One region of the Devosia sp. LjRoot3 genome, then DNA from elsewhere that is predicted to be linked to it. Evidence: predicted binding sites of a transcription regulator. Region 1 holds the regulator's gene; each other region holds the start of a gene.
The links. Region 1 encodes LexA, which represses DNA repair genes until DNA is damaged. Its sites were predicted from a motif close to TGTTCNNNNTGTGTTCNG; they were not measured.
Positions count from the first base shown of each region.

Region 2: the regulator LexA is predicted to act here: its motif matches at 1,153-1,170, upstream of ACSQ2A_RS03840 (ATP-dependent helicase).
Region 3: the regulator LexA is predicted to act here: its motif matches at 1,032-1,049, upstream of ruvC (crossover junction endodeoxyribonuclease RuvC).
Region 4: the regulator LexA is predicted to act here: its motif matches at 1,322-1,339, upstream of dinB (DNA polymerase IV).

Region 1 covers NZ_CAXUPK020000001.1:1,353,319-1,355,516, forward strand. The annotation lists gene ACSQ2A_RS06570 (YybH family protein) at 85-459, opposite strand; gene lexA (transcriptional repressor LexA) at 465-1,172, opposite strand; gene ACSQ2A_RS06580 (HIT family protein) at 1,269-1,685, opposite strand; gene ACSQ2A_RS06585 (hypothetical protein) at 1,698-2,198, opposite strand, start outside.
Region 2 covers NZ_CAXUPK020000001.1:788,659-790,856, forward strand. The annotation lists gene ACSQ2A_RS03830 (GMC family oxidoreductase) at 1-691, shown strand, start outside; gene ACSQ2A_RS03835 (hypothetical protein) at 708-1,016, opposite strand; gene ACSQ2A_RS03840 (ATP-dependent helicase) at 1,206-2,198, shown strand, end outside.
Region 3 covers NZ_CAXUPK020000002.1:254,870-257,067, forward strand. The annotation lists gene ACSQ2A_RS08330 (GGDEF domain-containing protein) at 1-127, opposite strand, end outside; gene ACSQ2A_RS08335 (GGDEF domain-containing protein) at 181-924, opposite strand; gene ruvC (crossover junction endodeoxyribonuclease RuvC) at 1,092-1,598, shown strand; gene ruvA (Holliday junction branch migration protein RuvA) at 1,595-2,198, shown strand, end outside.
Region 4 covers NZ_CAXUPK020000001.1:1,028,102-1,030,299, forward strand. The annotation lists gene ACSQ2A_RS04960 (FecCD family ABC transporter permease) at 1-345, shown strand, start outside; gene ACSQ2A_RS04965 (ABC transporter ATP-binding protein) at 357-1,169, shown strand; gene dinB (DNA polymerase IV) at 1,366-2,198, shown strand, end outside.

The DNA of each region.
Region 1 (2,198 bases):
GAGACACGCCTTGAGGGCGAAAGCTTCGCCGTCGCCGCGGCAACGCCCTCGTTTATGGAGCACGAGTGCCAGAAGCGGCTCCAGTTACTTCGGAAAAGCGCTCAGGTGTTCGTGCACAATGCGCCAGCCATTCTCGCTTTTGGCAAGAACCGTCGTGCCGCGACCTTTGCCTTCGGCGCGTTGACCGTCGATCGTAGCGTGCCAATGAAAGCGGTATGTACAGCTGGCGGCTTCCGCGCTTCTGGCGATCCAGACGAGGTCTTCCAGCCAATAGGTTTCGTTGGCGAGACGTCGCCAAGTACGCTCGAAGGCTTCGCGCACCGCCTCGTGGCCCTGGTAGGTGCCAGAACTGAACCAGAAGCTGGCTTTGGGGTCGATCAGGGGGATCAGCAGCGCAAAATCGTGCCGGTTGATCAGGTCGGCATAAGCCGCCATCACCGCTTCAGGTGTGGCGGCCACGCTAATCAATATTTCCGCAGGAGCCCAACGAGCCGGCCCTGCACCTTGACGCGGTCGGGCGGGAAGATGCGGGTTTCATAGGCAGGATTGGCAGCTTCAAGCGCCACGGTATTGCCCTTGCGGCGCAGGCGCTTAAGGGTAGCCTCCTCGTCATCGACGAGAGCGACGATGATCTCGCCGGTCGAGGCTGTGTCTTGCTTCTTTATGAGCACCGTGTCGCCGTCAAAAATGCCGGCTTCGATCATCGAGTCGCCGCGCACTTCGAGCGCATAGTGTTCGCCAGCGCCGAGCATTTCCGGGGGAACGGCGATGGTGTGGGAATGGCTCTGGATCGCCTCGATCGGCGTACCGGCGGCGATGCGGCCCATGACGGGGATCGAGATCGGGCGGGCATAGTCGTCGGTGCTGCGCGCGGGGGGCGAGGCGACCTTGCCCAGATTGCCCTCGATCACGGATGGCTCGAAGCGGGACTTGCGGCCGCCAAGCGAGGGGTTCATCGAATCGGGGAGCTTTACCACTTCCAGCGCGCGGGCCCGGTTGGGCAGGCGGCGGATGAAGCCGCGCTCTTCAAGCGCGGTGATCAGCCGGTGAATGCCGGATTTGGAGGCGAGATCGAGCGCGTCCTTCATTTCATCGAAGGACGGCGGAATGCCGCTTTCCTTCATGCGTTCATGAATGAACATGAGAAGTTCGTGTTGTTTGCGCGTCAGCATTGCCCGGCGACCCCAGAATCGGAACATAGACGGAACGACTATATGTGTTCCACCTATGTTCCGCAAGAGTCTTGGGGTTTTGGTGTTTTCCGGGCGCTAGAGCGCTGCCGCAATGTCCTTGGCCAACTGGGCCAGTTCGCCATCGTCGGCGCGGCCGGTGGCGTGGGCGCCAAGGGCAATGCCCTCATAGGCGGGAATGATGTGAAAATGCAGGTGGAAGACGGTCTGGCCGGCCGGGGCTTCGTTGAACTGGGCCAGACGCAGGCCGTCGGCCTTGGTGGCGGTCTGGACAGCCTTGGCGACGCGCTGCACCAGCGGGATGACTTCCGCGAGAGCCGCAGGATCGGCATCGAGAAGGTTACGCGAAGCGGCCCTGGGAATGACCAGCGTGTGGCCCCTCGACTGGGGGAAGATGTCCATCATCACCAACGCAGTCTCGTCTTCATAGACCTTGTGACAAGGCAGTTCGCCCTTGAGGATTTTGGCGAAGATATTGGTCGGATCGTAGCTCATTGGCCCCTCGGATTATTCGGCTGCGGCCAGCGTTTCGTCGCCGGCATTGTTGGCGTAGCGGAAGCGGAAGAAATTGAGGACGGCAAGGCCCGTCAATGTCACCGGAACATACTTGATACCGCGTGTGATGAAAAACAGCGCGATGTTGACGGCCGTTTCCGCTGACATCGCGCCCTTGCCCATGGCGGAGGTGAAGGACGAGGGGACGATGTGGCGGTAAATGAGATCGTCGGAACGATAATAGTGGCGAGCGCGGGCCGCAAAGGCGCGCTTGGAGCTGGAATAGTCCTTGAGTTCATCCAGGCCCATATCGCCATGAAATTCGACTTCGGAGCCCAGCGCCCAGACTTCGGGTGGCGCCAGGCGGCCTTTGCCGATGGCGGTGAAACGCTCGATGAGATCGCGGAAGGTGACGTAATTGGCGTTCCAGCAATCGTCGGTCTTGGCGCCGTGGGAGAGCACGAGGACATCGGCGCGCGCGAGCTTTTCTTCTAGTCCGGCATAGCTGCCCGC
Region 2 (2,198 bases), 560 kb from region 1:
CGTTACCGGCGCTCGTACCCTCAATACGCTCTTCCATAGCCCCCTGGGCAAAGCGCAGATCGGGCTCCAATACGCCCTGATGCGCAGCGGTCCCATGTCCATGGCACCGAGCCAGTTCGGCATGTTCACCAAGTCCGACGCGTCGCTCGAAACACCCGATCTCGAATATCACGTCCAACCGCTCTCAACGAACCGCCTGGGCGAACCTCTGCATGACTTTCCGGCCATCACGGTCTCGGTCTGCAACCTGCGCCCGCACAGCACCGGCAGCGTGCACATCACGAGCACGGAAACAAAGATCCAGCCTGACATCCGCCCGAACTACCTCTCTGCCGACCACGACCGCCAGGTCGCCGTCCGCTCGGTGCAGCAGGCCCGCCGCATCATGACGGCCAGAGCGCTCCAGCGTTATCGCCCAGAAGAAATCCTGCCCGGTCCAAAGGTCGACAGTGAAGCCGACTTGCTCCACAGCATCGGCGATATTGCCACCACCATCTTCCACCCCGTCGGAACCTGCCGCATGGGCGTCGACGCCGAAGCCGTGGTCACCCCCGACCTGCGCCTCAATGGCTGCGAGGGCCTGCGCATCATCGACGCGTCCATCATGCCCCACATCGTCTCCGGCAATACCGCCAGCCCCGTCATCATGATCGCCGAGAAAGCTGCGGACTTGTTGAGAGCCGGTCGGTAGGTCCCGCCGCAGAGGCCTATAGCTGATCGTTGTCCTTGCCCTTGGTCTCTCCGACCATGCGGGCCAATTCTGCAAAAGATGCCGTGCCGGCCCCGTCGCCCATATTATTGGCCAGCCGCAACAGCCGAATGGGGAAAGCGATAGCGTCGCGATTGGCCGGCGAGAGATCTTCAACCACGCGGTCATCGCCGAGAACACCCTGTTCTGACCGGGCGAGGGATTTGTCGATCTCCTCGACGCTGGCGATCCCCTTGGCGACCAGCAGCTGGTTCAATCCGGCAATGGCCATGAGCAGGCCCTCGATTTGAAGGTTGGCAGTATTCATGACGGTCCTCCTATTTGCCGGGAAGAACGAGTGACGATCGATACCGTTGCTGTGCGAGACCGGACGACCGCACCAGCCGGGATCATCTGAGAGGCACCGGTCGCGATTGTGATGGGGCGGTGCCCGCGGAGTGCTTGCGAACAAAAGGAGAATGACTTCCCTTAGGAGCCAAATACCGGGGAACGATTCGTGCCTGCCGACACAACCTATCTCGATGCGCTCAACACCAATCAGCGTGCGGCCGTCGTGCACGGTGTCGGTGAACCGACCCCAAAGCCGCTTCTCGTCATCGCCGGTGCCGGTTCAGGCAAAACCAATACGCTTGCCCATCGCGTTGCTCATCTCATCGCCAATGGCGCCGATCCCCGGCGAATACTGCTCCTGACCTTCTCGCGCCGCGCCGCCAGCGAAATGGCGCGACGGGTCGAGAGGATTGCCGGCAAAATTCTCGGTATCAGTTCTGGGGCAGTGTCCGATGCGCTGACTTGGTCCGGCACCTTCCACGGCATCGGCGCGAGGCTCTTGCGCGAGCATGCCCACCAGATCGGTCTCGACCCTGCTTTCACGATCCATGACCGCGAAGACTCGGCTGACCTGATGAATCTGGTTCGCCACGAGCTGAAATTCAGTGAAGCGGCAACGCGCTTTCCAACCAAGGGCGCCTGCCTTGCGATCTATTCACGCGTGGTCAACGCGCAGGCCGATCTCGACGACGTGCTGAAGACGGTATTTCCCTGGTGTGCCATGTGGTCGAAGGAATTGCGCATTTTGTTCGGCGCCTATGTCGAGGCCAAGCAGCAGCAGAATGTGCTAGATTACGACGACCTGCTGCTCTACTGGGCCGGCATGATGGCCGAGCCCATGATCGCCCGGCAGGTTTCAGATCTGTTCGACCATATCCTCGTGGACGAGTATCAGGACACCAATCGGCTGCAGGCCTCGATCCTGCTTGCCATGCGGCCCGATGGACGAGGGATGACGGTTGTGGGCGATGATGCCCAGTCGATCTATTCCTTCCGCGCCGCGACCGTGCGCAACATCCTCGACTTTCCGGGCGCCTTCACGCCGGCCGCCGATATTGTCACGCTTGATCGAAACTATCGCTCCACCCAGCCGATCCTTGCCGCTGCCAATGCCGTCATCGAACAGGCTTCGGAACGCTTCACCAAGAACCTGTGGTCT
Region 3 (2,198 bases), on a different contig from region 1:
CCAGATCGGCAAAGGTCACGGCATTGTAGACCAGCGCGACGACGACGCAGGCCAGAGGGCCAAACAGCGTCCAGCGGGCAACGCTGGACCAGCTTTGCAGACCATTGACCGCGCGCGGTGACATCATGCTGGCAACCCCCTGGCTCGGCATTGGTAACAGGAAGAGGAAGAAGGCGGCTGTCAGGCCGCCTGGGGCAGTGCGACGCAGTCGCGGCCCCTCTGCTTGGCGCTATAGAGACGCTCGTCGGCCTCGCGATAGAGGGCTCTGAACGCAATGGGCTTTTCGTGGGACGCCCCCCCGATGCTGACCGAAAGCGGGCAGGAAATGCCCTCGGGCCGGAAGTCGATATCGGCAATGGCCCGGCGCACGTCGTCCGCCACGCTTTCGGCGCGGGCAAGATCCATGTCCGGTAGGTAGATGCCGAATTCCTCTCCACCCAGGCGCCCGACAAGGCCGGGCAGCGGAATGGTGAGGCTCAGTGCATGGGCGATATCGCGCAGCGCCTCGTCGCCCTGGTCGTGGCCGAAGCGGTCATTAACGGATTTGAAGTGGTCGGCATCGATCACCAGCAGCACGCCGCGGCGATGCGGCCCGACGCAGTATTTCTCGACCGCGGATGCAAAGGCGCGGCGGTTGAAGAGGCCGGTCAGCCCATCAAGCGTCGCCAGGTGCGCCAATTGCTGATTGGCATAGCGCATGCGTTCCGTACCGATGGCGAATGTGAAAATCATCGGCCCGCCCAGACAAATCGGCATGACGATGGAGATGAGCAGGCCCGGCATGTTCACGCCGGCGGAAAACGTCGCCATGAACACGACGGTCGCTATCACCGAGATAACGACCGACAGCCCCATCATCAGAAAAGTCTTGCGGAAAATCCAAAGCCACGCCTGCTTCGGTAGCGCCGTTGCTAGCCCCGTCATCGTGAATCAGTGTCCCTGCGTCTCAAAAGACCCTAGGGCCCCGTTTCTGAATTCCCCGTTTCTCCAATGAGTAAATTTTGAGCTATCACAGGTTCTTGGCGCCTTGAAGTTTCTGTTTTGTTCACTTTGGTCTTGGTAGGTTCATGGAAACTGCTAGAAGGAACGCCATGAGCAAGACCGTTCGAATCATCGGCATCGACCCGGGGCTGCGCCGCTGCGGCTGGGGCATTGTCGATGCGCTCGACAATCGCCTGAGCTTTGTGGCGGCCGGAACGGTGACCCCGCCGATCGATGGCATGCTGGCCGATCGCCTCGCCATGCTCGCTGCCGGTCTTGCCGAAGTGCTGGCCCAGTATCATCCCGAGGAGGCGGCGGTTGAAGAAACCTTCGTCAATGCCGGCGCCCGTTCGGCGCTGATCCTGGGACAGGCGCGCGGTGTTGCCCTCGTCACCCCGGCGCAGCACGGCCTTTATGTCGCCGAATACGCCACCAATCTCGTCAAGAAATCCGTGGTCGGCACTGGCCACGCGGAAAAGAAGCAGGTCGAACTGATGGTGCGGACCCTCTTGCCGACGGCCAATTTCAAGGGTGCCGACGCCTCGGACGCTCTTGCCGTGGCCATCTGCCACGCCCACCATCGGGTTTCCGCACGTCGCATGGGAGCGCTTTTATGATCGGCAAGCTCAAGGGCCTGGTCGACAGTTTTGGTGACGACTGGGTTCTTATTGATTGCGGCGGCGTCTGCTACGAGGTGCATTGTTCCACCCGCACGCTGCAATCGCTGCCGCGCGTTGGCGAGGCCGCCGTCGTCTTCATCGAGACGATCCTGCGTGAAGATCTCATCCGCCTTTTCGGCTTTGCCAGTGAAGCGGAAAAATCCTGGTTCCTGTTGCTGACCACCGTGCAGGGCGTCGGCGCCCGCGTGGCACTCGCCATTCTCTCTGTGCTCTCGCCGGCTGAACTCTCGAGCGCCATTGCGCTGCAGGACAAGGCCATGGTCGGCCGCGCCAATGGCGTCGGCCCCAAACTCGCCGTGCGCATTGTCACCGAGCTTAAGGGCAAGGTCCCGGCCATCGGCGGCATCGACGCCGGCACGCTGGGCCTGCAGACGGCCTTGGGCGAGGGCGTTGCCCGCAGCAATGTCGCCGACGCCGTCTCGGCTCTCACCAATCTCGGCTATTCCAGCGCCCAGGCCTCGGCCGCTCTCGCGCGAGTGGTTGCCAAGGAGGGTGAAGATACGGCAACGGAGAAGCTCATTCGCCTTGGGCTTAGGG
Region 4 (2,198 bases), 330 kb from region 1:
GGCGACGACACCGCCCACGCCCTCGGCACCCGCGTCGAACAAACCCGCTTGGGCCTCATGGTAGCAGGCGTAGCCCTCGCTGCCTTCGCCACGGCCGCAGTCGGTCCCGTCGGCTTCGTCGCCTTCGTCTCCGGCCCCATCGCCCGCCGCCTCATGGGCGGGGCAGGGCGCGGCATTCCCCAGGCCGGCCTCGTTGGCGCCCTGGTCATGCTGGTATCGGACCTTCTGGCGCAACACGCCTTGCCAAACATGCAATTGCCGACCGGTGTCGTCACCGGCGGCTTCGGCGCAGTCTTCCTGCTTTGGCTGCTCGTCGTCTCCGGCCGCTCCGGCCGGGTGAATTGAAGGAGACGAACATGACGCAAAACCACCAGCTCATGGCCGCCGGCCTGCACCTCGGCTATGCCGACCGCGAAATCGTCTCCGATCTCAACCTCAACGTCCCTGCCGGCAAGCTCACCGTCATCGTCGGCGCCAATGCCTGCGGCAAGTCCACTCTGCTGCGTGGCCTCGCGCGCCTGCTCACGCCCACAAAGGGCGCCGCCTATCTCGATGGCAAGCCCATCCACCAGATGCCAACCCGCGAAGTCGCAACCCTTCTCGGCGTCCTCCCCCAATCCCCCATCGCCCCCGACGCCATCACCGTCGCCGACCTCGTCGGCCGCGGCCGCTATCCGCACCAAGGCTGGTTCCGTCGCTGGACCCCGGAAGACGACGCCGCCGTCGCCGAAGCCCTCGGCGCCACCGATATGGGCGAATTGGCCGACCGTCCCGTCGACGAACTCTCCGGCGGCCAGCGCCAGCGCGTCTGGATCGCCATGGCCCTCGCCCAGCAGACCGATCTCCTTCTCCTCGACGAACCGACCACCTTCCTTGACATCAACCACCAGGTCGAAGTCCTTGATCTGCTTACCGATCTGGTGAAAGAGCGCGGCCGCACCGTCGTCGTGGTCCTCCACGACCTAAACCTCGCCTGCCGCTACGCCGACCACATTGTCGCGATGAAATCCGGCAAGATCGTCACCGAAGGCCGCCCCGTGGACGTCATGACCGAAGCGGTCGTCCGCGAAGTCTTCGGCATGACCTCACGCATCGTCGTCGATCCCATTTCCGACACCCCGATGATCGTACCCATCGGCCGCCACCACGTGGAAAAGGCTGTCGCCTGACAGCAAAAAGCCCCGGAGGCTTTCGCCTTCGGGGCCGTTTATCGGTCTTCGATATTTTCTACCGCTTTCCGATTTAGACACAACGCGCCGCCTCCGGATCGGTTCCAACCTTTTTCGCTTTTTCTCAGCGAGCTTGACTCCAAAGTTCGCAAGTGAACAAATAGCGAACAAAGAAGAGCCGGCATCCGGTGGCATCATGTCGACAGAAGCAACGATCCTCCACGCCGATCTCGACTCCTTCTACGCCTCGGTCGAGCAGCTTCTAAACCCGGACCTGCGCGGCAAGGCCATGGCCGTGGGCGGCGGTGTCGTCCTCGCGGCCTCCTATGAAGCCAAGGCCTTCGGCGTCCGCGGTGGCATGTCCGGACGCAACGCGCGCGAACTCTGCCCGCATCTGCTCTTCGTCCGTGGCAATTTCGACCAGTACCAGCGCCTGGGCGACGCAGCCATCGCCGTCCTTGAAGACTACACCCCGCTGATCGAACGCATCTCCATCGACGAAGCCTTCGCCGATGTCGCTGGCTGCACCCACCTCTTCGGCTCGCCGCGCGAAATCGCCGAAACCGTCCGCCGCCGCGTCCGCGACGAACTTGGCCTGCCCATCTCGGTCGGCGTTGCCCGCACAAAACATCTCGCCAAGGTCGCCTCCCAGGTCGCCAAGCCCGATGGACTGGTCGTCGTCAATCCGGCCACCGAACTCGACTTCCTCCACGATCTACCCGTCGGCCTGATGTGGGGCGTCGGCCCTGTCACCGAAGGCAAGCTCAAGGCCGAAGGCATCCTCACCATTGGCCAGCTTGCCAACACCCCCGGCCGCTCCCTCCGCGGCCTTCTCGGCGACGCCGCTGGCGAAAAGCTCTCCGACCTCGCCTGGAACCGCGACACCCGCGCCATTGTCAGGGAGCATCGCGCCCGCTCCGCCGGCGCCCAATCCGCCCTAGGCCGTCAGCCGGCTACCGAAGCGGTATTCAAACCCGTCTTGCAGCACCTTGCCGATCGCGTCACCTCGCGCCTGCGTGCAAAATCCCT